2 regions of the Ponticaulis profundi genome follow, and region 2 is predicted to be linked to the other one. Evidence: riboswitches for the same ligand, from Rfam matches in the RefSeq annotation. Region 2 holds a riboswitch; the other holds the start of a gene.
What was found. Region 2 has a riboswitch for cobalamin ahead of cobT (nicotinate-nucleotide--dimethylbenzimidazole phosphoribosyltransferase). Riboswitches for the same ligand answer to the same signal wherever they lie in the genome.
Positions count from the first base shown of each region.

Region 1: it holds a riboswitch for cobalamin, as region 2 does, so the genes downstream of both, ACFQDM_RS16670 (TonB-dependent receptor plug domain-containing protein) here and cobT (nicotinate-nucleotide--dimethylbenzimidazole phosphoribosyltransferase) in region 2, are expected to answer to the same signal.

Region 1 is NZ_JBHSSW010000066.1:139,601-155,507, reverse strand. Features, by position in the region: gene ACFQDM_RS16675 (ABC transporter substrate-binding protein) at 1-447, opposite strand, end outside; gene ACFQDM_RS16670 (TonB-dependent receptor plug domain-containing protein) at 546-2,393, opposite strand; cobalamin riboswitch at 2,566-2,753, opposite strand; gene ACFQDM_RS16665 (YitT family protein) at 2,815-3,417, opposite strand; one part of gene prfB (peptide chain release factor 2) at 3,566-4,621, opposite strand; one part of gene prfB (peptide chain release factor 2) at 4,623-4,691, opposite strand; gene ACFQDM_RS16655 (penicillin-binding protein 1A) at 4,749-7,550, opposite strand; gene ACFQDM_RS16650 (ABC transporter permease) at 7,935-8,714, shown strand; gene ACFQDM_RS16645 (ABC transporter ATP-binding protein) at 8,726-9,415, shown strand; gene ACFQDM_RS16640 (N-acetylmuramoyl-L-alanine amidase) at 9,459-10,760, opposite strand; gene ACFQDM_RS16635 (Rne/Rng family ribonuclease) at 11,153-13,594, shown strand; gene ACFQDM_RS16630 (M48 family metalloprotease) at 13,759-15,051, shown strand; gene ACFQDM_RS16625 (thioredoxin domain-containing protein) at 15,093-15,818, shown strand.
Region 2 is NZ_JBHSSW010000005.1:296,625-312,531, forward strand. Features, by position in the region: gene ACFQDM_RS06440 (TonB-dependent receptor) at 1-416, shown strand, start outside; gene ACFQDM_RS06445 (class I SAM-dependent methyltransferase) at 736-1,908, shown strand; gene ACFQDM_RS06450 (hypothetical protein) at 1,908-2,225, shown strand; cobalamin riboswitch at 2,310-2,518, shown strand; gene cobT (nicotinate-nucleotide--dimethylbenzimidazole phosphoribosyltransferase) at 2,632-3,639, shown strand; gene cobS (adenosylcobinamide-GDP ribazoletransferase) at 3,639-4,412, shown strand; gene cobC (alpha-ribazole phosphatase) at 4,403-4,942, shown strand; gene ACFQDM_RS06470 (cobyric acid synthase) at 4,939-6,429, shown strand; gene cbiB (adenosylcobinamide-phosphate synthase CbiB) at 6,423-7,376, shown strand; gene cobD (threonine-phosphate decarboxylase CobD) at 7,373-8,377, shown strand; gene cobU (bifunctional adenosylcobinamide kinase/adenosylcobinamide-phosphate guanylyltransferase) at 8,361-8,873, opposite strand; gene ACFQDM_RS06490 (YaiO family outer membrane beta-barrel protein) at 9,050-10,150, shown strand; gene ACFQDM_RS06495 (HEAT repeat domain-containing protein) at 10,150-11,208, shown strand; gene ACFQDM_RS06500 (glycosyltransferase family 2 protein) at 11,205-12,638, shown strand; gene ACFQDM_RS06505 (response regulator) at 12,790-13,149, shown strand; gene ACFQDM_RS06510 (S10 family peptidase) at 13,264-14,805, opposite strand; gene ACFQDM_RS06515 (S10 family serine carboxypeptidase-like protein) at 14,859-15,907, opposite strand, start outside.

The sequences.
Region 1 (15,907 bases), on a different contig from region 2:
AGATCCAGGCCCGGTCGTGACACCCGCAGGCGTCATATACATAGCGGTTTGCCCCGCCCCGGAGGCCTTCAACGCATTCAGCCGTGAACGCATATCGGCCGTTACCTCGCGTCCTTTTTCGGCGGCGCCGAGTTCACCGGCAACGCGCTCGATATTGTCCATTACGCTCTCCAGAGTCGGTGTCCAACCCAACTCGACGACCGGAATACCGGCACGTTCGAAAAAGGTGCTGGCATTGGGGCCACCGCCATACGAGCGCACGATGAGATCGGGCTTCAAAATGAGCACATCCTCAGCAAGCGGGCGAACACTTGGCAGCCCCTCGGCAGAGTCCCGCATATAGGAGAACGTTGATTCCGCATCCGGCGACACAGCGAGAATACGGGACCGGTCAACGAATTTCAGAACATATTGGTCAGCGCAGTAATCCAGACTGACGACCCGCATGGGTTCGACCGGCTCACTGACATTAACTTCAGTAGCAGGACTGCAGCACGCTGCTGCTAAACCCAGAAAAAGGATCGCCAGTCTCATAATATGCAGCTCTAGTAACGCAGTCTCACGCCAACCGAGCCAGAAATGCCCGGCGTGCCATAACCGAGAATTTGCTGATATTCTTCATCGGTCAGGTTCTCGATCCGGCCATACAGCTCAATACTATCATTCACCGCGTAACGGCCCGTGACATCGAGGCGCGTCCAGCTATCAAGCGTCGTGCCATTGGTATTGGCTTCCTCGCCGTTATAGCGAACGTGAAGAGCACCGGACCAAGGACCTTCAGGATCGAATGCAGCGGTCAGATTTGCCGTCGACTCTGGCAAACGTGTCAGCTCATTGCCATCACCATCCTCTGCATCGATATAGGCATAGTTCGCTGTGAGATTCAGCCAGTCTGTGGCCTGAAACGCACCTGTAATCTCAACGCCCTGCGACTCGACATACGCAATGTTCGCGTAACCCGCCGAATAATCGAAATCGATCTGGTTTTCGGTTTCCTGATCAAAATACGTCACGCCGATTTGTGCGCGGCCATCATTCGAACGCCACTCCACGCCGACATCAAATGCTTCAGACGTCTCCGGCTGCAAATCCGCATTAGGTTCAGTCAGGCCACAGAAGGTGCAAATATATGTCAGCTGGTAAATGGTTGGCGCCTTGAAGCCCTGCCCCCAGCTTGCGCGTAGCAGTACATTATCCGTTGCCCGCCAGGCGGCTGCGACGCGGCCGGTCGTCTCCGAACCGAAATCATCGTCATCATCCATACGAAGTCCGCCGGTCAGCGTAAGCGACTCAACCGGCTTGAACTCGTAGAGTGCAAACAAGCTGTCGAGCGCACGATCATCACCGTTTGCGCTCGTCTCTTCCCGCTCAGCACCAAAGGCCAGCGTGTTCATCTCATTGATGTTCAGCGTGCCCTGATAACGATAGAGCTGGCGGTCACCTTCTGCGAGATAGCTGGAAACGCCATCAGTGAAATTCTCACGTTCCAGATCGGAATAACCGAACAGGAAGCGGTTCTCCAGACGCCCATCGAAAGCCGTCAGGTCGAGCGCGATATTGGCTGCAAGCGACTCGTTTTCGGTACGCTCATCACCATCAGAAACGCTACCCTGTGCGCCGCCATCATAGCTGTCATATTCTGACTCGGCATTGGTCCACAGAATGCTTGTTGAGAGACGTGCATTTTCTCCAAGATTCAGACCACCTTTGCCGGAGATCGTCAGATTGTCATAGCCGTCCTGCTCGTCATTGCCATTGGCTTCATCAGCCTTCGAAATGCCGTTGCTTGTTGTCCCGGTCACTGCGAGGCGGAAGTCACCTAAATCATTCGCATTGCCGACAGAACCACCTGCGCGCACGGTATTGAAAGAGCCGACCTCTGCGAAAGCCGATCCACCCAGGTCCTGCTCCGGCTTCTTGGTTGTGATCGACACGACGCCACCAATGGCATCTGTGCCCCACAGTGTAGACTGAGGGCCTTTGAGCACTTCAATGCGCTCAATATTTTCCGGGTCGAGATAAGCGAATTCATAACCACCGGATGCCTGGGACGGATCATTGACCGGCACGCCATCTATCAGGACCAGCGTCTGACCGCTCGCATTACCGCGAATGCGGACGCTAGCGGTTCCGCCCATGCTGCCATTCTGGTTGACAGTGACACCTGGCGCGAGCGCAAGAGCATCGATCGCAAAATCAAATCCCAGAAGCTCAAGATCATCTGCAGTGATGATGGAGACGCTGGAACCGATTTCGGTCTCGGTCTGATTCAGGCGTGAACCTTCGACATTGACCGTATCGAGACGGGTTTCGCTGAGATCTGCTGGCGCAGCATTTGCGACCTGTCCAAGCGCAAGCGCGGCAACGCCGCAAAGCAGTACATTTGTACGCATACAAGTTTTCCTAATGCACCACCGCCCGTGAAGAGTGCATCTCATAACGACATATCTGACCTCACCCCGAAAACGGGGTGCGGGCGGCCAGGCCTTGCTGGATTGTCGCTACAGAGGAAAGGCGCGGACCCGCGCTGCTTCTTTCCCGCCCGCTGAGACTTTCCCGGTCTCCGGACGAACGACGCGATGGCAGGTCTCCTGACTTGCTGATCAGCGCTTGCGAGCCGCCTTCCCGGAAACGTTTTCCAGTGGCTATGTGGCCGCAAGCTCCCAGCTTACAGTTGCGGGAACAGTGCCGGATTCACACCGGCTTCCCTCTTAGCCTCCCAAAAGAGAGGCACCATCTGCGGCGGGTTTTGTTTTAAGTTGGAAGTGAAGTCAACTGCGCAGTATTCGGATCAAGTCCGATGGCGCGTCTGCGTCAGGACCCGAAATACCGTCCAGGGCGATGATTGATGGCAATGATCAGATTGAGAACGATCGCACCCAGAACCGAATAAAAAAGGTTTTCCAGCGGCACCACAAACGCGCCAGCCAACAGGATGAACAAATCGGTGACCAGCTGAAAAATCCCTGCATTCATGATCTTCTTGTCCTGCAGGAACTGAGAAAGAATGCTGACACCACCAATCCCGGCACGGTGTCGAAACAGAGCAATCATTCCCATGCCGAGAAGCGCACCGCCAAAAATGGCCGAGAATGCAGGATGGACAAATTCCAGGGAGATCCAGTCTTTCGCAAAAGTTGGAAAGATGGAGACGAGAGTTACCGCAACCACCGTCTTCAGCGTGAACTGCCAGCCCATCCGCATCACAGCGAGAATGTAAAATGGCGCATTCAGTACAAAGAAGTACTGGCCGAAGGTGAAAGGCGTTGCATAGGACAAAACGAGAGAGGCACCCGATACGCCGCCCGTCAGAACTTTTGCCTCAGAAAAAACGATGACGCCCATCCCAATCAGCAGCGCACCGACCAGCAGCGCGACGACATCTTCATACCATTTATGTTTGACGGATTGGGACATGACAGCTCTCCTCGAGAGCCGCACACCTATGCCCTAAAGTCGCAAATCAAAAGACCTGACTTGCGACTTTCTGAGTTTACGTAGCGAAAGATATCAGAATAGTCACTTTGCGAGCACATATTTACCCACAAGCGACCTGTGATCACGTTTAGCTTTCTGTCATTTCGTCTGCAGCAGATGTTAGACTGTGTGACAGAGACGCTGCAAGAAACTGGTCGAGATCACCGTCCAGCACGCCTTGCGTATCGGATGTTTCAACATTCGTTCGAAGGTCTTTCACCATCTGATATGGCTGCAGAACATACGAGCGGATCTGATGCCCCCAGCCGATCTCCGACTTGGTGCTCTCCAAAGCATCTGCAGCTTCGCGTTTCTTCTGAAGCTCCATTTCATAAATCCGCGCGCGCAGCATTTCCCAGGCTGTCGCACGGTTCTGGTGCTGGGAGCGACCATTCTGACATGCCACAACGATCCCGGTTGGTTCGTGCGTCAGTCGAACAGCAGAGTCCGTTTTGTTGACGTGCTGACCACCCGCCCCGCTTGAACGGTACGTGTCAGTACGAACGTCCTTCTCCTCGATCTCCACCTCAATGGACTCATCAATCACAGGATAGACCCACACACTGGCAAAGCTGGTATGGCGGCGAGCATTTGAGTCAAACGGTGAAATCCGGACGAGCCGGTGAACGCCAGATTCGCTTTTCAGCCAGCCATATGCGTTTTCACCCTTAATCTGTAAGGTCGCCGATTTGATACCAGCCTCATCCCCAGCATGCTCTTCGACTTCGTCGACTTTCATCCCATGGGCATTGGCGTATCGGACGTACATGCGTCGCAGCATGCCAGCCCAGTCCTGGCTCTCGGTACCGCCCGCGCCTGCGTGAATTTCAATATAGCAGTCATTGGAGTCAGCTTCGCCTGAAAGAAGTGCTTCGAGTTCAGCCCGATCAGCACGTTCTGCAGCGTCCTTCAGAAGATCGAGAACTTCACTCGCGACGCTTTCATCGCCTTCTTCCTGCCCGAGCTCATAAAGCTCTTCAGCATCAGCGACATCGCTTTCAAGGCTTGTAATCGCTTCAATCTGATCATTGAGCTTCTGACGCTCGCGCATCAGCTTTTGTGCCTCCTGAGCGTCATCCCAGAAATCGGGGCGCTCAGACATCGCTGTCAGCTCATCGAATCTTTTTTGTGCACGATCCCAGTCAAAGACGCCTCCTCAGCAGTTCCACAGACTGCTTGATGCGTGCTGACAAGTCATCCATTTCAGGCGTCATGCCTGTCCTCCAATATGAGTATCTGGTGAGCCGGACTGTCTAAGAAGTTTTGAGGGCCTAGTAAACGCCGTCTTCGAAATCGTTGCCAGCATTCGGAGGCGTATACGGCTGCTGTTGCTCATTGCCGCTATCACCATATCCCTGAACCGGTCCGAAGTTGTCGAGATCGAGATCAGATGCCCCATCATCATTGCCCGAGCTTACACCGCCGCCATAAAGATCGAATCCACCTTCATAGAAGGCATCGGAATAACCTGGCTCCGACCCTTTCCGGAATGCTTCCCGGATAACGCTTGAGGTTCCAGCGCCTGGCAGTTCCCCGGTTCTGGCGTCGATATTGACAAAACGAACGCCACTCGGAGCCCGCAGTGGGACGAGTTCACGTCCTTTGAGTGCATCTTCCATAAAGTCCGCGAAGATGGGCGCAGCAACGCGACCGCCCGACTCCCCGCCACCAAGCGTTTTCGGCTCGTCAAAGCCTACATAAATGCCGACAACAAGGTCAGGCGAGAACCCCATGAACCAAGCATCATTATAATCATTGGTTGTACCGGTTTTTCCGCCGAGCGTGTGCTTACAGATTTCCGGAACACCTTCGACGTCACCGGCCTGTGGTCCGCCAGGCGGACAGTCACGACGAATGCCGGCAGCTGTGCCGCGCTCCACAACACCCTGAAGAATGTAGGCAATCTGAAACGCAACGATCGGATCAATGACCTGTTCGCGATTATCTGCGAGCACAGGAGGTGCCTGACCTTCATATTCCGCTTCACAGGCTTCGCACTCGCGGCTGTCCGATTTGAAAATCGTGTCGCCATTGCGATCTTGCACACGGTCAAACAGGGTCGGAGTTACCTTCTTTCCGCCATTGACCAGCAAGGCGTAAGATTTGGCCATGTCGAAAACGGTGACCTCGCCTGCTCCCAAAGACATGGAGAGATACGGATCAAGGTGATCGTAAAGGCCGATACGCTCTGAGAACTCAGCGACGTGTTCCATACCGATGTCATTGGCGAGACGTACGGTCATAGCGTTTCTGGATTTCTCCAGACCCAGCCGCATCGTACTCATGCCGTAGAAACGACCGCTCGTGTAGTTGGTCGGCGCATAACACTGATCACTGACACGAGAATAATCGCACTGAATGAACGGCGCATCGAGAATTTTGCTTGCAGGCGTGTAGGCTGGTTGTCCCGAACGCGGATACCCGAGCTCAAGTGCTGAGGCATAGACAAGCGGCTTAAAGGACGATCCCGGCTGGCGTTTCGCCTGCGTGGTTCGGTTAAACTGACTTTTCCAGAAAGAATACCCTCCAGCCATGGCAAGGATCCGACCCGTATGCGGGTCAAGCGCAAGCAACGCGCCCTCGACCAATGGAATTTGTCCCAGACGGGCCTCGCCGACAGGTCGGTTCTCAAGCGCAGCTTCTTCCTCGGAAATCATCTCCGGGTCAGCTGCTTCACCTCCTTCGCCCTGAAGGCCCGTCACCGTCTCCTGCGATTCGACCGGGTCGCCTGCCGGGTTGGTTTCTTCGGAGCCTTCGGGAGAAACAATTTCCCGCTCCACGCCAACCATCACGACATCACCGCGAGACAACCCGCGTGAACCATTAGACGTACGATATGTGCGCGACCACGTGACATCATCTGAGGCGAGATCGATCTCGTAGCCATCCGTCAGCAACAAGCGCACGGCAGAATCGGATGCCGAAAGCACCAGTGCGGCTTCACGCGTGCCATAGCCACCCGGAAGTTCAACCGCATTCAGTTTTTCAAGTTGCTCGTCACCCGGTTCGATCTGGGTCAGTGGACCACGAAAACCTTTGCGACGATCATACGTTTCAAGCCCAGCGCGCAAGGCATCCTGCGCGGCAATCTGCAGACGGGTGTCGAGTGTGGAGCGAATGGAAAGACCGTCTTCTTTAAGCTCGTCTTCCCCGACAAGTTCAATCAGGTCCCGGCGCAGCTCTTCGACAAAATACGTTGCGGCCGCATACTCAGCCCCCTTCAGACGCGAGCGGGTTTCAAGTGGAGCTTCCTGAGCTTCGCGCGCTTCAGCATTTGTAATGAAGCCATTCTTGGCCATACGCCCAAGAACCCAGTTACGACGAATGCGTGAACGTTCAGCTTTCCGGAACGGATTCACATCACCCGGACGCTGAGCCATCGCAGCCAGCACAGCAGCTTCCTCAAGAGAGAGATCCGGGAGAGACTTGTTGAAATAGTTCAGGGCTGCCGAAGCGACCCCATAAGAGCTCCCGCCGAGATAAATTTCGTTGAGATACAGCTCAGCAATTTCCGCTTTGGTGAAAGCTTTTTCCATACGCTTGGCGAGAATTGCCTCTCTTACCTTGCGTTCCAGCTTTTGGGAGGAGTCCGCCAGCAACATGTTCTTTGCGACCTGCTGCGTAATGGTCGAACCACCTTGCAAATTGCCATCCACGCCGCGCAAAATGTCTCGCACATTGCGAATGCCCGCACGCATCATACCGAAATAGTCGAGCCCACTATGGCTGAAGAAGTTCTTGTCTTCAGCTGAGACAAACGCCTGAATCACATGTTCCGGAATACCATCATACGGAATGTAAACGCGGTGCTCACTCGCGAACTCTGCAATCAGCCGTCCATCACCTGCGTGAACGCGCGATGTTACTTCCGGTTTGTATTCCGCGAGCGTATCGACCGACGGCAAATTCCGGGACTGCGACTGAACATAGCCCATCACAACAAATGTTGCGGCCATGCCCAGAACGCCTATAGCTACGAGCAGCCATCGAAAAATCGAGCCTGTAAAAAAGCCGGAGAGTGCGCTCCCTGTCTTTGCAAGCGCAGAAGAATTGTTCGAAGGCGTATTTGTCATCTGGTCTCACACTGTTGCCGTAGGCATTTCATCGCGAATTCGCTTCGAAGTACGACGATTCTAAGGCCGAGTTGGTTCCATTCGCAGAAAAGCCATACTTAACGCTATCTGTCCATGAACCAGATGCAAATGACATTCGGTCCATGAAACGCGGACAAAAAACAGTGAATCCAACGCGCCACCAAGACCTTCTGAATTAGTTAACTGAAGCAACACGCAAATTTCGCTCACCCCGATAGCGTTCTCTGAAAAATCATCCTAATGAGCCTTCTTCAGTTGACGCACCCGTTCAAGGTGTTCCATTCAGCGAACAAACTTCGGGAATCTTTGATCTGCTTCCTAATCGCCTAACGACGTAATTTGTTCAGAGGTCGTGAATCAAAAATGCAATCAGCTTTTAAAGATCTCTGGCTTGGCCTTACTCGATGGCGGCTTTGGACTCTACTGGCATTTGAGAACTTGAAGGCAAACTACCATCGGACTTACCTCGGGCCGGTTTGGGTTGTCGTTGGCTTCATGGCGTTTGTCGGCGTAAAGCTTTTTATTTTTTCAAGACTTAGTCCAGCCGATGGAAATTACTTCGCAGCCCACCTCTTACTTGGTTTCGGAATTTGGACCCTTATTGCCGGGTGTATCAGCAGCGGCGCAGCAACACTCATAAATGCAAAAGGTTGGATAATGGGCATTAAATCCCCATATAGCCTTTTCGTCTTACAGGCGATTTTTGGTCAGATGCTGAACTTCGTCATTCTTTTGATCGTTATTTTTCCGGTCGCGTACTATCTGCGTCCATACTCGGTGGCAGACGCCCTTTGGGCTTTCGGCGGAATTTTCGTGAACTTTTTCTCCCTTTTCTGGGTCATGCTCTTTTTAGCAATCGTATGCGTATTTGCCCGGGATCTGGTTCAAGTTGTGTCGACAATTATGCGTATCTCTTTTTTTATCACACCAATCGTGTGGATACCCTCCGACCTTGGTAGTCGTTCATTCATAGCCAACTGGGTACCATTCACCCATTATATCGCGATATTCCGGGCTCCTCTAATGGGAGAAAGAGCATCCCTCCTTAATTGGAGTATCGTCGGAGGGATTACCCTCAGCTTCTTGATCTTGTCGATCGTCGCATTCACCATCTTCCGTAAACGTATACCGGCTCACCTGTAGGCTTTATCAGTATGCCAAAAATTCTAGCTAAAGATATGTGCGTGAAACTTTCCGGAAGACGCATTTTTGGATCCGAAACGATCCTATCGAACGTAAATTTCGAGATAAAAGATGGTGACCGACTAGCTCTGATAGGACCGAACGGTGCTGGTAAGTCGACCTTGATGCAGACACTTGCGGGTATTCTTGAGCCATCATCAGGTATGCTTGAGATCGAAGGCGAGATAAACGCTCTATTCAATGTAGGTCTGGGCACTCGCAAGGAAAGTACTGGCCGCCGCAACATGCTTCTTCGCAACATGGTACAAGGGCGTTCCTACAAAGAAGTCAAAGACAAATTGCCCGAAATGATCGATTTCGCTGACATTGGTGAGTATATTGATCGACCAATGGAAATTTATTCACAAGGCATGGCAATGCGTTGTGTGTTTGCTGCCGCGACCGCATTTGATCCCGACATATTGCTCATGGATGAATGGCTAGGAGCGGGAGATGCTGGCTTCCGGGAAAAGAGTGCCAAACGCATGGAAGAATTGGTTGAGAAATCCGGAATGCTAGTACTCGCAACACACCACCAAAGGCTATCCAGGGATATGTGCAATCTTGGCCTATACTTGAAAAAAGGCAACGTTGCATTTTTTGGCGACGTTGGCGAAGCTTGGGATCGATACATAGAAGAAGGCCTTCGTAAAGAAGACTGACCGCAATGCGATCGACATCGATATATGACATCTAGAAGACTGGCTAGTATCGCGCGCCGAGCCTGCGTTGCTCTTCGAAATAGATATCAATTGCGGATTTAACCGCGCCCATGGATTTCTCAATGCCATCGCCAGATGTCAGTCGGGTTTCATCTTTGGAATTGGTCAGAAAGCCAAGCTCAAGCAGAACTGCCGGAACGTTCGGAGACAAAAGAACGTAGAAGTTCGCACGACGGTGCGTGTTTCGAACGACAGGGCCTGCTTTTGCCATTTGAGGAATCAGGACTTCTGCGAACTCTGCCGAATAGTTCTGCGTTTCGCGCGTCATCAGATCGACAAGGATGTCCTCAACATCTTTCTCAGACAGATCAACCTCAAGCGGTACGTTCCATTCCTCGCGCTCACGCATGTTGCGCAAGCGTTCATCAGCTGACGGCGCCAGCGTATAAACGGAAGCCCCCGTGACAGAATGATTGCCAGCAGAGTCCGCATGCAAAGAGATAAAGAGATCGGCATCCGCTTCGCGTGCAATCGCGATACGATCAGCGTGATCAACATATTCATCGCCCTCACGCGTCAGAATGACGACATACTGTCCTGAATCGACCAGAGCATCTCTAAGAGACAATGCAGCCTTGAGCACAACATCTTTCTCGAACGTGCCCTTTGAACCGATCGCTCCCGGGTCTTTGCCTCCATGTCCGGCATCAATCACGACAACTGGTAGATTTGCTCGAAGCACCGGATCTGAAAGCGCCGGCACAGGCTTCGAAGGTGCAACAGGCGTGAAATCAGCCTTTTCGATGACCTCCCCGACCGTTTCGACAGACCGCATCGTCGCAGGCTGTTCCACTGATGCACTAACGCCGATCGGAGCAGGACGCAGTCGGCTGAACGTCTCCAGGTCGGTTTTTCGAAAATCGAGTACAAGTTTGTACGGTTCAGACGCCGCTTTAGGCGACATCGTAAAAGCACTCTCAAGCAGAAGCGGCTCATCAAGATCGAGCACAAGTCGAGACTTTGTTTTCGAATTCTGCGCATAGCGATAGCGTTGAATACCGCCCACACCCTGCCCCTCGCCCGACGAATCAGTTGCGCTTGGCAGGTCCCAGGACAGGTGTTCAAAGTCGATCACATAACGCAATCCGCCATTCACGAGCGCAAACTGGGAGTAATCGAGGTCTTTGCTGGCATCGATGACCAGACGCGTCGTTTGTGCGCCATCATAGCCAATCTGAATATTCGTAATCGCTGCGCCTGACGCGGCACGTGCTTGAACCGGCGCCAATACACCGATCAATGCGACCAAAAACGCAGACAGAAACGAGAATTTCGCCAGTTTCATTGTGCTCATCACCTCAACTCAACGAATCACAATTAGGCAGATCAGGGTTAACATGGCATTTACGTGTATTAACACTGAGCAAAAATTGTTGCCCTATTCTTTTCTCTTTATTTTTCGACGAATATTAGGCAGTGTAGAGACATTGTGGCCCACCGTGCCACACATGAATACGAATTCAACCGGGGCGGACAGGTATAAACAGTACGCTGCCGCTGCTTCGAAAGACGAGTTTGGGACGTTTATTCTGATGGCTTCGCAATCCATACATACATGGACACCGCCTCAGTCCGTTCTCCAAACCACTCCACACAACAATTATCACCACCTGGCTGACCGCGGGCAATCGAGGATGATTGCGCGGAAAAACAGCCGGTGCATCAGGAATAGCTTGAATGACAAAAATGATGTTGATCGACGCGGTTCACCCGGAGGAAGTCCGGGTTGCCGTGGTCAACAAGGGGCAAGTCGAAGACTTTGATTTCGAAAGCGCCAAAAAGAAACAACTCAGAGGAAATATATATCTCGCCAAAATCACTCGCGTAGAGCCATCTTTGCAGGCCGCCTTCGTAGATTTTGGTGGCAACCGACATGGCTTCCTCGCCTTCAGCGAGATTCACCCGGATTATTACCAGCTTCCTCAGGCTGATCGCGAAGCTCTGCTGGCGGAACAAAGTTCGTCTTCAGACGACGATTTTGCAGATGATATTGATGAGGACGACGAAGACGGCCGTCCCGCGCCAAAGTCATCCCAGCAGAAGCGTTACAAGATCCAGGAAGTCATCCGCCGTCGCCAGATCATGCTGGTACAGGTGGTAAAAGAAGAGCGCGGCAATAAAGGCGCAGCTCTGACAACCTATCTCTCACTGGCAGGCCGCTATTGTGTCCTGATGCCAAACACACCTCGTGGCGGCGGCATCTCGCGCAAAATCACAAATGCTGCGGACCGCAAGCGATTGAAGACAATCGTTAGCGAACTCAATGTTCCGGAAGGCATGGGACTGATCGTTCGCACGGCTGGCGCGAAACGTACCAAAACAGAGATCAAGCGAGATTTTGAGTATCTGATCCGCCTCTGGAGCAAGATCAGAGAGCTCACGCTATCATCCGTCGCACCTTGCATGATCAACGAAGAAGCAGGACTCGTTCATCGAGCACTGCGGGATCTTTATGACAAGGACATCGACCAGGTTCTGGTCGATGGTGAGCCAGCCTATCGCGAGGCCAAGGACCTGGCAAAAATGCTGATGCCAAGCCACTCAAAGAGGGTCCAGCAACATAAAACCGGCGCGCCACTCTTCGCAGATTATCGCGTTGAACCACAACTTGATACGATCTTCAGTCCTGTCGTGAACCTGAAGTCAGGTGGTTATATCGTCATTCACCAGACCGAAGCACTCGTCGCAATCGACGTAAACTCCGGTAAAGCGACACGCGAACGCAATATTGAGCAGACCGCCCTTCGCACCAATCTCGAAGCTGCTGAAGAAGCATGCCGTCAGATGCGTTTGCGCGATCTCGCCGGCCTGATTGTTATCGACTTCATCGATATGGAGGAGAACAAGAACAATCGCGCCATCGAACGCAAAATGAAGGACTGCCTCAAGTTCGACCGAGCACGCGTTCAGAACAGCAAGATCAGCATGTTTGGTCTGATGGAAATATCTCGTCAGCGCCGACGCGCAGGCGTGCTCGATTCCAGCTCAGACCCGTGTGATCATTGCAATGGTACAGGCCATATCCGCTCGATTGAGTCATCGGCACTGCAATTGCTGCGCGCGCTGGAAAACCGTTGTGCTGGTCTTACCAGCGGCTCTGTCGAGGCGCAGGCACCGACGGATGTCGTACTCTTCCTTCTGAACGAGAAGCGGCAGGCTATCGCAGATCTTGAAAATCGCACGTCGATGCTGGTTCAGATCTCTGCGCGCAATGACCTTCGCAATGGCGAATTCGAAATTCGCGTAGAGGATGAAACCGGCAAGGTTCTTGATCCGCCGAAGCCGAAGCCGATTCCACAATTGCCTGTCATTGAAATTGACGAGCCTGAGGAAGATGAAGAAATCGAAGCGATCGAGGACGAGGAAGAACCCGTCAAAGAACGACGCTCTTCAGGTCGCCGACGCCGCTCATCACGCAAGGACAAGAAATCCGACAATCTGAAAGTCCTTGAAGATCCGACACAGGATTCGGATGACAGTGACAACGATAATGACGGACCAATGTCTTTCGAGACGTCTGAAAATTCGGATGACGAGGAAGAAGGCTCCAACCGCAAGCGCCGCCGTCGCGGACGTCGTGGCGGCCGACGCAGACGTCGCGATAACAATGAGCCAAACATCATCGAACTCGTTGATGACCAAAAAACCGAGGATGGAAGCGCGTTCATGGACGGCGCGGCCTCCAACGTGATCGAACTCGTCGACGGTATAACGATTGAGGCCACGGCGATCGTTGTTGAAGCCTCGGAAGAAAAAGAAGCGGTCGCTGAAAGCAACACGGATGACAGTGAAAACACTGCCCCAGAGACCGTCAGCGAACCGGAAACAGTCGCCACTGAAGTCGAAAGTACAGTAGCGGTTGAAGCCGAGTCTCAATCTTCCGAGTTGCCACCTGAAACAGAAGCGGCCGGCGCATCTGAAGTACCAGATGCTGTTTCAACAGAGCCAACTCAGGAAGTGACAGGCCCTGACGCTGTTTCCACAGATACAGAAGATGTGGCAGCAGCTACCGATACAGCAGAAACCAATGCTACCGAAGAAGAGGTCATTGAACTTCCGGAGACGGAGAAGCCAAAAACCATCCGACGCGGCTGGTGGCAGAAGAAAAGCGCCGGCTAATCTCTCCAAGATTTAACGTCGATGTGTTCGGGGCGATGCAGTGGATGTCTCGCCCCGAATTTGATTTTGTGGTTAGGTGACGCCGGGCGGTCGTATTGGAGTCGTTTGTGGTGCTGAACCCTTTAACTCGCATATTTTCATTACTGACTTTGGGCATTCTGAGCTTGGCTACGCCAGCGTTTTCTCAGGGCCTGATCCGCGATGCCGAAATCGAAGGTATTTTGCGCGACTTCACCTACCCAATTCTGGAATCCGCAAACCTGCGCCCCGAAGACGTCGGCATTTACATCGTCAATGATGACTCTCTGAACGCCTTTGTCGCAAACGGGCAGCGTATCCACCTTCACACCGGCCTGATCATGGCTGCGGAAACGCCAGGTCAGCTGATTGGCGTCATTGCCCACGAAACGGGTCATATTGAAGGCGGGCACGGCGTGCGACGGATCGAAGACATCAAGAATGCCTCACGTCCTGCATTCCTGTCGATCGGCCTGGGCATTCTGGCCATTGCCGCTGGCGCGGGAGATGCTGGCGCAGCGCTAATCGCAAGCTCCTCGCAATTCGCCTATCTGAACTTTGCAACACACACACGTGTGCAGGAAGCGTCGGCTGATCAGGCTGCCCTTCGTTACATGGCCGCCACAGGGCGCTCCCCTGCCGGATTGCTAGAGTTTTTTGAAAACTTTCGAGAAGAGCAACTCTACAGCAATGCGGAGCGCTATCGTTACTTCCAGACGCACCCTTTGGCGTCGGACCGCATCGAAGCTCTACGCCGGGGCGCCGAGCGTACTGGCCTGATGGACAAGCCGGATTCTGAGGAAGAAATCTACAAGCTGCAGATCATGAAGGCCAAGCTGATTGGTTTTCTGTCTTATCCTCAGCAAGTCGCCGCGCGATATCCGGAAAGTGATACCTCTGTCCCTGCCCGCTACGCACGTGCCATCTCCGCCTTTCGCAACAGCTTTACATCCACCGCGCTGGAGCAAACCGAAAGCCTTATCGCCGATGAGCCGGAGAACCCGTTTTTCCATGAGCTGCTGGGACAGATATACTATGAAAGCGGCGATATTGCAGCGTCGATCGAACCGAACCGTAAGGCGTTGGAACTTGCTCCGAAAGAGCCGCTCCTGATGATCAATCTCGCCATCTCGCTAACCGCGGAAGGTGGAGAAGAAAACTGGAAGGAAGCGGCGGACCTCCTGACGGTTGCAACGTCCAGAGAGCCTGAAAACGCGTTTGCCTGGTATGAGCTATCGATTGTGCGCGAAAAACAGGGACGGCGCGCCGAAGCTCAGCTTGCGACGGCAGAACAGGCTTTCCATTATGGCGACTGCCGCCGAGCCATGAATTTCTCGGTGCGTGCAGAACGTGAGCTTGATCCGTCAAGCCTGGCGCACCGCCGGGCGTCTGATATATCCAAAATCTGCGCTGCCAATATTGAAGGCGAGCGGCGCTAATCGAACATCACCTCGAAATACAGGATGGGGAATACGTGAAGATGCAGTCTAAGTACGGCGCAATTGCTGGCATTTGCCTTGGTATGATGAGCCTGACGGCATGTGGGGAGAGCACGAGCACACCTGCAGACAACGTGCCTGAGACAGCGCAATCTCGCGAAGACATTGAGAAGATTGTCCGTGCGTACATCCTTGAAAATCCTGAGATCATCATGGAAGCAATGGATGTGCTTGCAGAACGCCGTACGCTTGACATCGCTGCCGATCTGGCAGCCGATGAGCGCGCATTCTCCTATGGCCCGGAAGACGCTGCCGTTACCATCATTGAATACTTCGATTATCGCTGCACATATTGCAAACGTTCGCTAGACTGGGTGATGGAGCAAGCTGAACCAGACAGCGGCGATGTACGCATCATCTTCAAGGAATTCCCAATTCTATCTGAACAATCCCGACGTGCAGCGCTTGCAGCGGTCGCGGCAGCCGAACAGGGAAAGTATATGGAATTGCATCAGGCGCTGATGCGTTCGCCAGAAGCGCTGACGGATGAAAAGATTGATGAGATCGCTGAAGGCGTGGGCCTGAACCTGACCAAACTTCACAAGGTCATGGAAGACCCGAAAACCATGGAGTATTTGCAGACCGTTCGGGAAGAAGCCATTCAATACGGCGCTGAGGCCACCCCTTCTTTCTTCATCAATGGTGAGCTGATTCAAGGCTACGACCGAGCAAAGCTCGAAGAACGCATGGACGCGCTTTTGAACTGACGTTTACCGTAAGAATGAAAAACTCTCTTCTCAACGGCCCGATACACTATGAAATTTCGTAGTTTTTTGGTCGATTGGCTTAAATGTTT
Region 2 (15,907 bases):
GCTTCTACGGCAACCTGTCTTACACCAAAACCGAATACGGTGACGGTGCGAACAACCCTGCTTATGGTGAAGTTTCCGGCAACGAGATCCCAGGCACACCGCCACTCTCTATCTCTGTTGGTGGTGAATACCGTCAATCGCTCACAGATCTCATCGAAGGCTTCGCGGCTCTCGACGTAAACTATGACAGCGAGATGTACATCACGCCGGACAACACGATCGAAATCGAGCCACGTACGCTCGTCAACGGTCGCTTCGGTATTGAGCGCGGCAATGTGAAGGCGTTCTTCTTCGCGAAGAACCTGTTCGACGAATACTACATCGACAGCTCCTTCCTGATCCCATCTCTGAACACGATCACCCCTTCTTTCGGTGAGCGTCGTACAGTTGGTGTGACGGTGTCCTTCTCTTACTAATCCCGAGCACAGAGCTGGAAAGACTCAGCTTTTCAGCTCTATTCTCCAACTTAACGGCACCGATCCTCATCGGTGCCGTTTTTCTTTGGCTGATGGTCTGTTCGGCTGTCGACGAAAGTGGACATTGTTCCGACATCGATTAAATGAGTTCGTAAGAGTGTGCTGGCGAAACGCCATGCATGCACATTTATTCGCCTAGCGATTATCCCTATTGATTGTGTGGTATTTGGCGTCACGCCAGGCAGAAATACTCACGCGACAGGCAGCATACCTTTCGTTCGAAAAAGACATAAACAAAACGGATGAACCAATGACTTTCATGACGAAAATCGACCGCTCGAGCTCCGGCTCACAAGCGGCGCCTGATTTCTCCCTCAGCCAGCGCGGTCGATCCGGCCTCGAAATCCTGGGCTCGATCCAGAAGTATTCTTCGGGCTATCTGCGCAGCATTGCCTCAGACACATTCCATGCGAACCCGGAAGCCCAGAAGCTTTCTGCAGAGCATGAAGCCGACACAAATCCGGACAAGGCCGACCTGCGCAAGCGTATTGCTGCCGCACGTGAGATCTGCCTGTCAGACAAGGATTACCGTATGGAGCGCTTTCTTCAGCGCTATGTCGCCGAAGAGAATTTCAACCGCGGCATTCCCGCGATCGAAGAGCGTCGCGAAAACTTCGAAGCCTTCATGAACATGAAGGTGGAACCGGTCGAAGGTTCGGAACTGGACGTTTCCAACGAAATCGAACCGCCAAAATATTATGACCGCGTCGAATGGCACCTCGAGCCAGGCGGCTGGGATGGCTATGACCTCTACGGCCCGCTGTTCGCTTTCGGTCTCGGTCCGCTCATCTTCCGCTTCGGTGGCTATGCGGCCGTTGGCTATGGTGACGACATCATCGAGCAACGCGCTTCCGCAATCCGCCAGCTTCCGAAAGAAAGCTATGAGCGCATTTATGAGCCAGGCTGCGGCGGTGTCTCTACCCTCGGCGCGATCAACAAGATATTCCCGGACGCAGAGCTTTATGGTTCCGATCTCTCTCCTCTGCTTTTGAAGAATGGCTATATGCTCGCCAACAAGCAGAAATTCCCGGTTCACCTGAAACTGGAAGACTCGACAGCGACAAGCGAGCCGGATGAGAGCGTCGACGGCGTCATCACCTATGCGCTTCACCACGAGCTGCCACCTAAGGCGAACAAGGAACTCTTCAAGGAGATGTTCCGCATCATGAAGCCAGGCGGCGATATCGTCCTGTCTGACCCGCCACCTTTCCGCGCTGTCAGCCTGTTCCAGGCCGTCCTGCTGGACTGGGATACGGACCACCGCGAAGAGCCATTCTTCTCGACCATTCTGGAATCCAGCCTCGAAGACATGCTTGAAGAAGCCGGTTTTGAGAAGGTTGAAGCCTACGCCATTGGTCAGGGTGGATATCCATACATCACACGTGCTCGCAAACCCGAGACAACAACCGCAGAACAGGGAGTTGCGGCGTAATGGACAGAAATTATCTCGACGAGAAAAGCGTCACTGATCTTGGCCGCATGCTGATGGCTCTCATGTCAGAGGTCTGGATTCTGAAAGATCGCACCATGCTGCTTGAGCACGTTCTCGAAACACGCGGCGGCATTGCGAAGGACGAGCTGGAAAACATGGAAATTCCAGAAGACCTTGCTGCGAAGATCGATGCTGAACGGGACAAGTTTGCAACCCTCGTCCTCAGCGCGCCAATCGCTGGTGAGAAGCGTTCTGTAAAAGACATTCTGGAACGTGCGGGCCTGAAAGACAGCCCGGTCCTCGCCAACGCTGACTAAGCGATCACACGAGCAAACAATATCAAAGGCCGGGATGGTTTCATCCCGGCCTTTTTTTGACTGGACCCGCGAAACCCCAGTCTTTATGGGATGATTCATGATGGTTTTCCCGCAAGGGAAATGAAAACGGGAATGCCGTGATGCTCTTCGAGCAAAGTCGGCAGCTGTGCCCGCAACTGTAACCGATGAGCAAAGCCGCTCATTTGCCACTGGATGTAAGATATCTCATCCGGGAAGGCGCGGCCAAGCGATGAAACGGGAGCCAGGAGACCTGCCATCATACGTCGCCCCTCTTCTCGACCGGGTCACAGTCGAAAGAGCGGAACACCGTAGCGGCGACATCACACTGGACACAGCCGCCTCCTCACAGGGGCGGTTTAACCTATGAGTCAGGGAGACCGCCCCGTTGGCGACACAACTTACGTCGAAAGACATTCAGGCAGCCATTGATATGAAAACAAAGCCGGTCGGCTCGCTTGGCCGGATTGAGAAGCTTGCTGCCCAGATTGCCGGATTTCAGAACACCCTTACACCCAGGCTTGAAACCTGCGGCCTGATCCTGTTTGCAGGAGATCATGGCATCGCACGGGAAGGTGTTTCAAACTATCCGCAGGCCGTGACGCGCCAGATGGTACAGAACTTTCTCACTGGCGGCGCCGCTGCGAATGTCTTTGCGCGAACCAATAACGTTCAGGTGCGTGTTGTTGATACCGGCGTGTATGGCGAACCGATTGAACATCCCGGCCTGATCTCGCGCCGTCTTGGCGACGGCACAGAAAACAGTGCGCAGAAACCAGCCATGAGCAAACCACAGCTCGACATGGCCCTGGCAAGCGGCGCGCAGCTCGCCGGAGACGGCGATTTTGACGCGCTCTGCTTCGGCGAAATGGGCATTGGAAACACCTCAGCAGCCACGCTGATCCTGTCCAAAATCACCGATGAAAGCCTGAAAAGTCTCACGGGACGCGGCACAGGGCTGGATGATGAAGGCCTGCGTCGCAAACTCTCTATTCTGGAGCGCGCCGCCAGACGAACACCGGACCGGCTCAGCGTGGAAGACGCGCTTCTGGAGTATGGCGGGTTCGAAATCGCGACAATGGCCGGCGCCATGATCGGTGCGGCCAAAAAGGGCCGGATGGTCCTCGTGGATGGCTTTATCGCAACCTGCGCAGCCTATTGTGCGCAGCGCATGGATGTCTCATCGCGCGACGCCATGATCTTCACCCATGTCTCCAATGAGGCCGGCCACCGGCTCGTCTGCAAGACCATGTATGTCGAGCCCCTGCTGGATCTCGGCCTGCGACTGGGTGAAGGCACAGGCGCATTGCTGGCATGGCCCATCGTCAAGTCTGCTGCAGCCATGTTGCGAGATATGGCAAGCTTCAGCGATGCCGGCGTCAGCGGACCTGCCTGATGCGCCAGATCCGCGAAGAATGGCTTCGCTTTCTTCTGGCACTGCAATTTCTGACCCGGCTGCCGATCGCTCTGAAAGACGATGAGTTTTCACCGGAGCGCCTGGAAAGCTCCACCCGGTATTATCCGCTTGTGGGTTTGCTGATCGGAAGCGTCGCGGCTCTTGCCTATTACCTCTGCGCACTGGCGCTTCCCGCGCCTCTGCCTATACTGATCTCAACCGCTGCGAGCCTGCTTCTGACCGGTGCCTTTCATGAAGACGGACTGGCTGACACCTTTGACGGCATTGGTGGCGGGCTCACACGAGAGGCCGCTCTCAATATCATGAAAGATAGCCGCATCGGCACGTATGGAACAGCAGCGCTTGTGACCATTCTGCTGATCAAGGTTTTCACACTGTCCGCGCTGTCGCTTCCGCTCGCCATCGGCGCGCTCATTGCGGGCCATGGCCTCAGCCGCGTATCCGCTGTGATGGTCATGGTCACAAGCCGGTATGTCCGCTTTGAGGGCAAAGCCAAACCGGTCGCTTCAGATGTTGGCACCAAGGGACTTGTCTTCCTCGCTGCTTTTACGGCGCTCATTCTGATCGGACTGGGCCTTACCGGCTGGTCACTCCCCTTGCTGGCCTGTGCTTTGGTCGGCCTGATCGCAGGACATGTGCTGATACGTTTGTTCTATGAGCGCAAGCTTGGCGGCTATACAGGCGATGCACTCGGCGCGACCCAGCAAATCAGCGAGATTGGCTTTTATCTGGGGGCGCTCGCATGGCTTTGATCCTGTTACGTCATACACAGCCCGACATTGCAGAAGGCATCTGTTACGGGCAGTCCGACCTGCCACTTGCGTCAGACTTCGAAGCGCAGCTTCAGCGTCTTTACGAAACGCTGCCAGGCTTTTCACGGCTCTATACCAGCCCGCTTCAGCGCTGCCATATCCTCGCAGCGCATCTGTCGTCTGCGCGGGGCATACCGGTTTTTGTCGACCCCAGACTGATGGAAATGAATTTTGGCAACTGGGAAAACCAGGCCTGGAACGACATTTCCCGTCCCGAACTGGACGCATGGGCCGATGACTTCCATCACGCCAGACCCCATGGGGGTGAATCCGTGGCGAATCTCTCAACACGCGTCCGCAGCTTTCTTGCTGACTTGCCGGATCTCAGCGAAGACACGCTGATTGTCTGCCATGCCGGGATTATCCGCGCCTTGCTCGCAGAGATCAACGCCGAGAATGCCTGGCAGTACAAGCTCAATTTCGGCGACTGGATTACGCTCGATGAACATGAACTGAGCGCTCTGAGATGACCGGTCGCGCCATCATGTTGCAGGGAACCGGTTCGGATGTCGGCAAATCCCTTATCGTCGCCGGGCTGTGCCGCCTCGCAAGTCGGTGCGGTCTACGTGTTGCGCCTTTCAAACCACAGAATATGTCGAACAATGCTGCCGCCTGCTCTGATGGCGGCGAGATTGGCCGGGCACAGGCACTTCAGGCGCTTGCCTGCGGACTGGAACCTCGCACGGACTTCAATCCTGTCCTCCTGAAACCGGAGACGGACCGGCGCTCCCAGCTCGTCGTTCATGGGCGAGCTGTCGGCGCACAGGAAGCATCGCTCTATATGACCGAACGCCACAAGCTCCTTGGCCGCGTGCTGGAAAGTTTTGACCGTCTCACGGCAGACTATGACCTTGTGATCGTCGAAGGGGCTGGCAGCCCTGCAGAGACAAATCTGCGGGCACGCGACATCGCCAATATGGGCTTTGCCCGCGCCGCCGGTGTCCCTGTCTGCCTGATCGGCGATATTGATCGCGGCGGCGTCATTGCCGCGCTGGTTGGCACCAGGACCGTCATCGAGGCAGCCGATGCTGCAATGATCCGTGCCTTCCTCATCAACAAGTTTCGCGGTGATCCGAGCCTGTTTGAGGATGGTGTCAAAACCATTGAAGCAGAAACCGGCTGGCCTTCGCTCGGCATTATCCCCTGGCTGAGCGCCGCAAGCCGTCTGCCTGCAGAGGACGCCGTCTCCCTCGAACGGCCACAGGCCCGTACAAGCGGCACGCTGAAGATCGCAGCGCCCATGCTGTCACGAATTGCCAATTTCGACGACGCCGACCCGTTGCGCACCGAGCCGGGTGTTCAGTTTGATTTCATTCCACCCGGTCAGGCCATTCCGCGCGACACCGACATCATCATGCTGTTTGGCACTAAATCCACGCTGGGCGATCTGGACTTCCTGCGCACACAGGGCTGGGACCATGATATCCTTGCACATGCCCGAACCGGCGGACGCGTGTTTGGCATTTGCGGCGGGTATCAGATGCTTGGCCAATGGGTGCATGACCCGGACGGAGTAGATGGGCCAGCCGGAAGCGCACCCGGCCTTGGACTTCTCAACCTGGAGACCCGCATGACCGGCGATAAGCGTGTACGCCCAGTCACCGCTTACGAAGCGGGGAGCGGCGACCCGCTCACGGGCTATGAGATCCATACCGGACGGACAACCGGACCAGACACAGCACGCCCCTTTCTCACTCTGCCGGATGGACCAGACGGCGCGGTGTCCGCCGATGGGCGACTTGCCGGGTGTTATGTCCATGGTCTGTTTGCCAATGACGATTTCCGCCAGCGCTGGCTGAAACAACATGGCGCAAACGAGCTCGCAGACCAGAGCTATGGCGAAGCTGTAGAAGCCGCACTCGATACACTGGCGGATGGCATTGACGCTCATATCGATTTCGAACGCTTCCTCGCGCTTGCTGAAACGCCCGGCTGGACGCCTAACGCATCTTGTTGAGCGCACCCCTCATGCTGACGGCCTTCGGCCTCGAAGCTGCGCTTGGCTGGCCCGACTGGCTCTATCGCCGGATCGCTCACCCCGTTGTCTGGCTGGGAGCCTTGATCTCAGCCCTCGAAACGCGTCTCAATCGAACGGGCTTCAGTCATCATCAGAGATATCTCTTTGGCGCCCTGACAAGCCTGATCGCGATTAGTGTTGCGCTGAGTTTCGGGCTCGCCATTTCCATTCTGTTGCCAGACAAGCTCTGGGCGTTGGGGCTCGAAGCGTTGATCGCATCCAGCCTGATCGCATCGCGCAGTCTTTATTCCCATGTTTCCGCCATTGCAGCTCCGCTTATCCTTAGAGATCTCCATGCCGCACGCCATGCCGTTTCGATGATTGTCGGACGCGATCCGTCTCAACTCGATGAAGCCGGCATTGCGCGGGCCAGTCTGGAAAGCCTGGCGGAAAATGCGTCGGACGGTGTCATCGCTCCGCTCTTCTGGGGTGTCTGTTTCGGCCTTCCGGGCATAGCAGCTTATAAGGCGATCAACACGCTGGACTCCATGATCGGACATCGATCTGACCGCTATCAGGCATTCGGAGGGTTTGCTGCGCGTCTGGATGATCTTGCCAATCTGATCCCGGCCAGACTGACCGGCATTCTGTTTGCCGCAGCCTCTCTCAAGCGATCCGCCTTCACAATGATGTTTCGCGATGCCCGCAAGCATCGCTCTCCCAATGCCGGCTGGCCGGAAGCCGCCATGGCCGGCGCGCTGGGCGTTCGCTTGTCGGGCCCCCGCCAATATGAAAACCATCAGGCTGACGAGCCCTGGCTGAATGGCTCTGCCCCTGATCCACATGGTACAACAATCAGGGATGGACTATCGCTCTATCTGAAAGCCATGAGCCTTGCTGGGCTGTTGATGGCCGTGATCGCCCTGCCCCAAATGGTGACTGCATGATCAATGATCCCATTCATGGCGGCGCGCTCGACCAGATCAGGCACCGCTTCCCGCAAGCGCCCTCACCCTGGCTGGACCTGTCGACGGGGATTAATCCCTGGCCTTATCCGCACACAGAATGGCCCGCAGCAGCGCTTACGCATTTACCCACAGCCACCATGACAGAGGCCTGCCGATCCGCCATGGCGGACGCCTGGCAATGCGACCCGTCCTGCGTTTTGCCGGTACCGGGCAGTGAACTTGCGATCAGGCTGCTCCCTCAGCTCCTGAACATTGGCACAATTGCCGTGCCGCACCCCATTTATGGAGACCATCTGAGCGTTTGGCGGGACGCTGGGCGCAAGGTCATTCCCATGACGGATCCGAGCCAGATCCCTTCAGATGCGCAGGCACTGGTGCTCTGCAATCCGAACAATCCGGATGGACGGCTCTGGTCATTCAACACCCTGAAGGCCTTCCATGGCGAGATGCTCCGGCGAGGCGGCTGGCTCATTCTGGATGAAGCCTATGGTGAGCTTTTAAACGGTGACGGAATAACGCCCGACGCTGGCGCTGATGGCCTCATCATCCTGCGTTCGTTTGGAAAATTCTACGGTCTGGCAGGCTTGCGGCTTGGCGCCCTGCTTGGTCCGCAATCTATTCTGAAACCAGCGAAACAGGCGCTGGGGGTATGGCCAATCTCCGGCCCGGCCCTGACCATTGGAACGCGCGCCTATCAGGACAAAGACTGGCAGGACGCAACGCGCATGCGTCTGGCGACGGCGCGCCAAGCACTTGATGCGGCACTCGCCGCGCTGGGCCTCGCCACCATCACCGGCACGGACCTCTTCCGCTATGTCCATATCGAGAGCGCCCATCAGGTCTGGGAAAAGCTGTGTGCTCAAGGGGTGTATGTCCGACGGTTTGCAGATCAGCCCGACCATCTTCGCATCGGTCTGCCAGAGACTGAGCGCGACCAGGACAGGCTGGTCGGAGCTTTGAAACTCAGCCTTTCAGCGTAAGCGGCAGACCTGCTGCAACAAATTCGACCCGATCGGCAATCCCGGCAACCTGCTGGTTCAGTCGTCCCTGAAGATCACGAAATTCGCGCCCGAGCGGTGTTTCCGGCACCAGCCCCAGCCCGACCTCGTTCGTGACCAGTATGATATCCGTGCGCGCGGCCTGAAGCGTCTTCAGAAGCGCATCGGTTGCAGAATCCAGGTCGACCTCATGATACATCAGGTTCGACAACCAGACGGTCAGACAGTCGACCAGAATGACCCGCCCGATGTCTTCAGCTTTGGTCAGGGCATTTGCCAGATCAACCGGCGCTTCGATGGCATGGGTCCATTCCTCTCCGCGATCGGCCTGATGCTGAGCGATCCGCGCTGTCATCTCGTCGTCCATTGCTTCAGCCGTTGCGATGAACACACGCGGGCCGACATGCGCTTCGGCGAGCGATTGTGCGCGGCGGCTCTTGCCTGACCGCGCACCACCAAGAATGAGAGAAACTGTCATAGCGACGTGTTATAGCGACGTTGCGGGAATTGTAAGCTGACTTACCCACAGATGACGGCCTGAACGTAAAAATGCTTAGCAGGCGGTCCGTTTTTGTTAACCAATTGTTTTCGTCTCACCTGCACGCTCACCCCGCAAGACACAGGTCTGGACCAAACACGACAAGTGGAGCTTCCATGAAGCCCGGCGCCCTCTTTCTGGCTCTTTCTCTCTTCGCACTGGCGAGCACGGCTGAGGCCGCAGAAGACATCTCCTTTGAAGACGGCACGCGCGCGCGTTACGCTGGTGAGCTCGACAGGGCTGTCGATATCTTTCAGCGCCTGACACAGGAAAACCCTGATAATTCGGACGCCTGGGTTCAGCTCGGCCTCACCTATCTCAACCTGCAAAGACTGGACGAGGCAGAAGAGGCATTAAAGCGCGCGCTCCGTATCGCACCCGACTACGAAGACGCCTATCTGGGACTGGCACGCGTGGAATGGTATCGCGGCAACCGGTCCGCAGCCCAATCCTATCTGGAACGCGCGGGCACCTCACAAGACGCAAACGCGCTGCGAGCCCAAATCGACAGCGCCGCATCCGGCCCACGCTGGCGCGCGGATGCAAGCATTGGTTATAGCGAGCTGACCGAAAATCTGCCCGGCTGGTCGGAAGGCGCGCTATCGCTTGGCTATCGCCTGTCCGACGCGACCACGCTCACCACCGGTCTGCAGTATGCGCGTCGTTTCGATAACACTGACCTGTTCCTGCATGCTGGCCTGACACACAGTCTGGATAACAGAGCGCTTCTTTACATGTCGCTCGGCGGGGCACCGGACGGCGATTTCCGTCCCGAGTTCGAGTTCCGGGCTGGCGGAGATTTCCCAATGGTCAGCAGCAGCCAGCGTGACCTGGAAATCTGGGGCCAGATCAGCGCCAGTACGGCCAGCTTCGCATCCGGAGATGTGCAGAGCGCGAGCGCCGGTCTTCAGCTCCGACTGGATAATGACCGTTATCGCATCGGCGCCCGCCTGATTGGTCTGTCAGACGAAACAGATGAAAGTCGCAATGGTTATGCGCTCGATGGCGCATGGCAGGTGACAGACACAATACGACTGTTGTCAGGTTATGCAGACTCGCCAGAGACGTCAGAGGGTGTGACGGTTGATGTGAAGAGCTATCATATCGGCGCACGCTTCCAGTTTGAGACCCATGGCTTCCAGGTGGTGGCGCTGACCGAAGAACGCGGCGCCTATGATCGCACAGGGTTGGTTCTGGCGACAAACTGGCGGTTCTGATGCTTCAGGCAGAACTTCTTCTGCTCTGGTACATCTCTCTTTCGATGGCGTTCTTTTCCGTCATCTTCATGAGCCTGCTCATCATAAACCGCGTCATTTCGAGCGCCTTCAGCCGCCGCCGGGAAATCGCCCGATCTGACCTCGTCGAACATCTGCTGATAACCGGTCCGGAAACAGAAGACAGCGCCGTTTTGCAGCGCCTCACCCGCTCGAGTGTCGTGGTCGCGCAGACCATTGTCGAAACATCGACCATGGTTCGCGGTGCCATGCTGGATGACTTCATTCGACGCCTCGCTGCCTTTGAGATTGAACCACGCCTGATCAAACTGCTCGGCAGCTCCAATCCGCGGTTTCGGATCGTTGCTGCCGAAGCGCTGGCCTACTTCCCCACACCCCAGGTGCGCGATGCCCTCTGGAAAGCTTTTGAAAGACCCGGCCCACTGGGCCAGCGCATTCTGATTGCACAGGCTCTGTTGTCTGCCGGGGCAAAACCCGAGCTTGCGGACTTCCTCGGAAAGTTCGACCTGCACAGTCAGGACATCTCCATCGACATGGCCGGGCTGTTCACAGCTGTTGCCCGGATCAATCCCGAGCCGCTCGTCCGGCGCGCCCGCATCGCATATGACCCACCCTATGTTCGCGCCATGATGTTGAAGACGCTGGGCATTCTGGCCATTTCCGAAAGTCTTCCCGTCCTTATTCGAGACGCGCGCGACGCCTCCCCGCTGGTCAGGGCCTCCGCGCTCGACGCCATTGGCACAATTGGGATTATACCCGATGAGATCGGTATCATTTCAGACGCATTGAAAGACCCGGTTCAGGAGGTCCGCGCCGAGGCGGCCGACGCGGTGGGGCTGCTTCGCCTGCGTGCCCTGATAAATGAGCTTGCGCTTCTGATCGGTGACCGGGCCTGGGATGTACGCTTCCGCGCGGCCAAAGCCCTTCTGACATTCGGTGATCAGGGCCGGTCTGTGCTGTCTGATATTGCTGATTATTCGGAAGACCGGATTGCCTCGCGAACCGCAGCGCTCATTCTGGATGAGGAGCTTTACACATGACGGACTGGCTAATCGGCTCCCTGTCAGACATCGCCGCCTGGGCCACACTGTTCATTGTGCTTGTCGGGCTCGCACAGAACACAATCTATATCCTTCAATTGATACTGGCTGCGCGCGAGCTTACCGCCAATCCGCCGATTCACCGACTGGCTCTGCTGTGGAAACGCTATGCTGACCTCGCCCCGCCAATCGCCCTTCTGTCGCCCGCCTATAACGAAGAACGCTCCATCGTGGACAGCGTCCGCTCCATGCTGGCTCTGGAATATCCCGCTTTCGAAGTCATTGTGATCAATGACGGCTCGAAGGATTCCACCCTTCAGACGCTGAAGGACGCTTTTGATCTGCAACCGCTTTCCCGGGCCTTCCCGACCGACATTGATCACAAACCGATCCGGGGCATTTACAGCGCGCCGCGTATCCCCCGCCTGATCGTGATCGACAAGGAAAATGGGGGCAAGGCGGACGCTCTGAACGCAGGGATCAATGTGTCCCGCGCACCCGTGTTCTGCTCAATGGATGCCGATTCCATTCTGGAATCGGACTCTCTGATCCGCGCTGTACGGCCCTTTATCGATGATCCTGGCAATGTCATCGCCGTCGGCGGGACCGTAAGACTGGCAAATGGCAGTCGCATTGAAGACGGCCGCGTCACGGAAGTTCGAGTTCCAACCAACCCGCTCGCCCTGTTTCAGGTCATCGAATATCTGCGTGCATTTCTCATGGCACGGCTTGCCTGGAGCAAGCTGGGAACGCTCACCATCATATCGGGCGCGTTCGGATTGTTTCGCCGTGCACCGGTGATTGAGGTCGGCGGATATCAGCGCGGAACCGTCGGCGAAGACATGGAACTGGTCATCAAGCTTCACAAATACTGCCGCCAGTCAAAACGACCCTACCGGATCGCCTATATACCGGAACCCGTTTGCTGGACAGAAGCACCAGAGACGCTGAAAATTCTGCGTCGGCAACGCGCGCGCTGGCACAGAGGGTCACTGGAGACCTTTTTCCGCCATGCGGGCATGTTCCTCAACCCGCGCTATGGCCGCGTCGGCGTCGTCGGGTTTGGCAATATCTTCTTCATCGATGTGCTGGGGCCAATCGTCGAAGTGCTGGGCTATATCCTCATCCCGGTATTCTGGCTGACCGGGATTCTGTCCATTGAGTACCTGCTTGCCTACCTCGCTGTCAGTTTCACCTTTGGCATCACCGTCAGTGTCTGCTCGCTGGCATTGGAGGAGGTTCAGCTGAAACGCTTTCCGCGTGTGCGCCATCTACTCCTTCTGACCCTCATCGCGATCCTGGAAAACTTCGGCTATCGGCAGATCAATAATTTCTGGCGCATATTGGGGACCTGGCAGTATCTGAAAGGATCGGAAAGCTGGGGCGAGATGACCCGCAAGGGCTTTGGCCCAAAACCTGGGAATAACTGAAGTCAAATGTGTTTTTCGGCTGCTTTCCATGTTAGGATCAACCATAATTTCTTTCAGTTTTACTGAAGTAATTCGTAATTTCTAACGCATTACTCCGCGAGCAGAAAGCCGCTTACTGTCGTACAATTTGAGCTTTTAGCGGACCTCTGCCATGAAAGTCTTAGTCGCCGAAGATGATCGTATTTTACGCAAGCTGATCTGCCATCAGCTAAAAGCAGCCGGGTTTGGTCTGATTGAAACGGACAACGGAAAATCTGCGCTTGAACTGGCGCGAGCGGAGACGCCAGACATCATTATTCTCGACCAGATCATGCCGGTCATGGACGGAATCGAGACGGTAAAACACATCAGAGAAGATGCGAATCTGCGTCACATCCGGATTCTCATGCTCAGCAATCTTAGCTCCGCTGAGGAAGAATTGAACGCCCGCAAGGAAGGCGTGGATGACTATCTGACCAAGCCCATTGATCGCGATGAGATGATCGCCAGCATCCGTCGATTATCTCAATAACATTCAAGAGCTTAGACATCGGGCGATATACCGAACCGGCTATGACCTGCAGTCTCAGCAGGCAACATGGCGACCTGATACAAGCCGCCATGTCTGAACAAGCTGCTCTGAAGCCTATTGCTCGAAGATCGCCCGGACATCCTCGCGGAAAGACGCCCCGCTGCCTGGACGGCTGTAGAACATGTGTCCGCCATCATAGATCTTGAAGTCCAGCCGGTCCTTTGTCAGGCCGGGTGGCATCTGATCAATGATCAGCGTCGAGGCGAAATACGGGCAGGACAGGTCTGCATAGCCATGGGCGATCACAACATTCATTTTCGGATCAAGTGACATCGCGCCGCGAAGTGCAGAGACCGATTCCGGGTCAACACCCTGATTGTACCAGTCACGGCCCACGGTTGGATTATAAACCCAGTACTTGCCATCCGCCTTCCAGCCGAGCGTATTGGTGATGAGGTCCGTCATGGCGCCACCAACCATGGTGAAGGTCGAGGCCACCGCATCCATCGGCACATTGTAAGCCGACCATGGGTCCGGGTCAGGAATGGTGACATTGATGTCATAACGGCTGGCCATAAGCGCATCTGACTTGAAACGCTCGCGCAGGAAATAGCTCTGGTCGATGCGGCCACCAACGCGCTCTACAGCTTCCTCTGATAGGCCGGTATACTCGATCAGCCTGTCCTGCAGACGCGCCAGCGCATCAGGATCAGACCAGCCTTTCAGCCAGTCTGCCGGAAACTGTCCGCGCGCATAGTCTTCGACCTCAGTCATGATCTCTGGCGAGAGCGGCGTGCCATTGGCCGAGAAGTTTGCCGCTGCCATGGAAGGCAGGCGCACCATCGCCGCCATGGGAGAAACCGCCGCCTTTTCGCCGCCGCCGGGCGACAGCAGGCGACCATCGAGATAAGGCGAAATCAGCATCAGGCCCTTCGGTCCGACGCCGTTCCAGACCTGCAGCTCAGCGGCAATGCGCGGAACACGAAACCCGCCATAGCTTTCGCCAACCAGATATTTGTCAGATGACATCCGGCCATGCGCTTTCAGCCAGTCATAGACCACGCGGGCAAGATAGCTGGCGTCCTGATTGATGCCGTAGAATGTTCTGGCCGTTTCTTCTGGCCCCAGTTCTGAACGGCTGAACCCCGTTCCGATTGGGTCAATGAAGACAAGATCGGTAAATTCCAGCCAGGTATTGGGATTGTCTTCCGGGATCAGGCTGTCGGATGGCGAGTCGCCCTGCGCGCCGAACTGCACGCGCTTCGGGCCAAGAGCGCCAATGTTCAGGAAGCCCGATGCAGCACCCGGCCCACCATTGAACACGAACGCGACCGGACGCGGCGTCTTGCTCGGAACGATATAAGACATGGTCACGACATGACCGGTCACCTTGTCGCCAGCCCCATGCGTCGGGATAGCTTCCACCGTCACGTCATACTTCAGGAGCTGGCCTGAAATGCGGGCCTCCTGAGAGATGGTACGCGGCGGCGGAAAGGCGTCCTCACTGGCCTGGACAGCTGAAGTTTCCGACGGCGCGCCCTGCGCGAAGGCTGCGCCCGGCGCTGCGAACCCTGACAGGGCAAGGAGGGCAAATCCCAGATAGCGTAATTTTCGTCCGTTCACCGGCATATCTCCTCTGAGGACAATCTGATCCAATCTCAATTTTCTGAAAGCACGGGCGAGGACCTCGCCCCCGCCTGCACGTATGGCTAGCGCAGGAAGTCTCGCGCAGCGCCGAGTGTCACGGACTTCAGCGCATGGTCCTCGAACACGGCATGGCCTGCCGGATAGACCTCAAAACTGACGGACGGCGCTGGCGCATTCAGGGCCTCAATCTGCAATTTCTGAAGCAGGTAAGGGACCGCGAAATCATAATAGCCAGCCAGAACACTCACCCGGAGTTCACCATCGGCGGTCAGGCGCTTCAGGGTCGAAAGTGCATTCACCTCACTTCGACCATTCGCCCACCAGAAATTATTGATCTCGACCGGGTCGCGATTATAGCTGGCAGAGGTGGCATAGCCGAGATCATCGGTCAGGCTGCTGACGATCGCCTCATGCAGATCATACCCATCACGCTGCTGGATCACCGACCGGCTTTCGCCCGGTGCAGGGCGCGGATAGGTGGCGCGGCCATCATACGTTGTCAGGACGAGCCCCTCTGCATCAAGCAGAGCCCGTCGAAACTCGGTTGCTTCGAGATCTAGCTCAGCGGCCTTCAGCACCGTTTCGTCAATGCCGATATAGCCAGACATGGTGTCTGCAATCTGCGCATAGTTCAGCGCATCCGGTTCAGGCAAAGCTGTCAGGTCATCCGCAACAAACGCCTCGGCTTGGGCGATGAGCGCATCAAGTGAAAGGTCCGTGTGATCACCCTTGTCATGCCAGTGCGCGGAAGCCGCTTCACTCGGAAGCAACACAGCCGAACGCGGCGGCATCTCAACACCTTCAATCTCGCCTGCAATGCTGGGCGAGATGAGCAGGAGCCCGGCCAGCTGAACACTATCTGCCGGTTCATCCATCAGGCGCGCAGCAACCTCAACGGCGCGCGTGCCGCCATAGCTCTCACCGAGCAGATAGACCGGTGATCCCTCGCGGCCATGGCGTTCCAGCCAGTCTGTGATGAAATCTGCAAAAACGTCTGCATCACCAGAGACATTCCAGAAAGTCTCTTTCGCAGCGTCGCTGAAAACACGGCTATAGCCTGTGCCCGGCGCATCCATGAAGACAAGGTCGGTTGCATCCAGCAGGCTGTCGT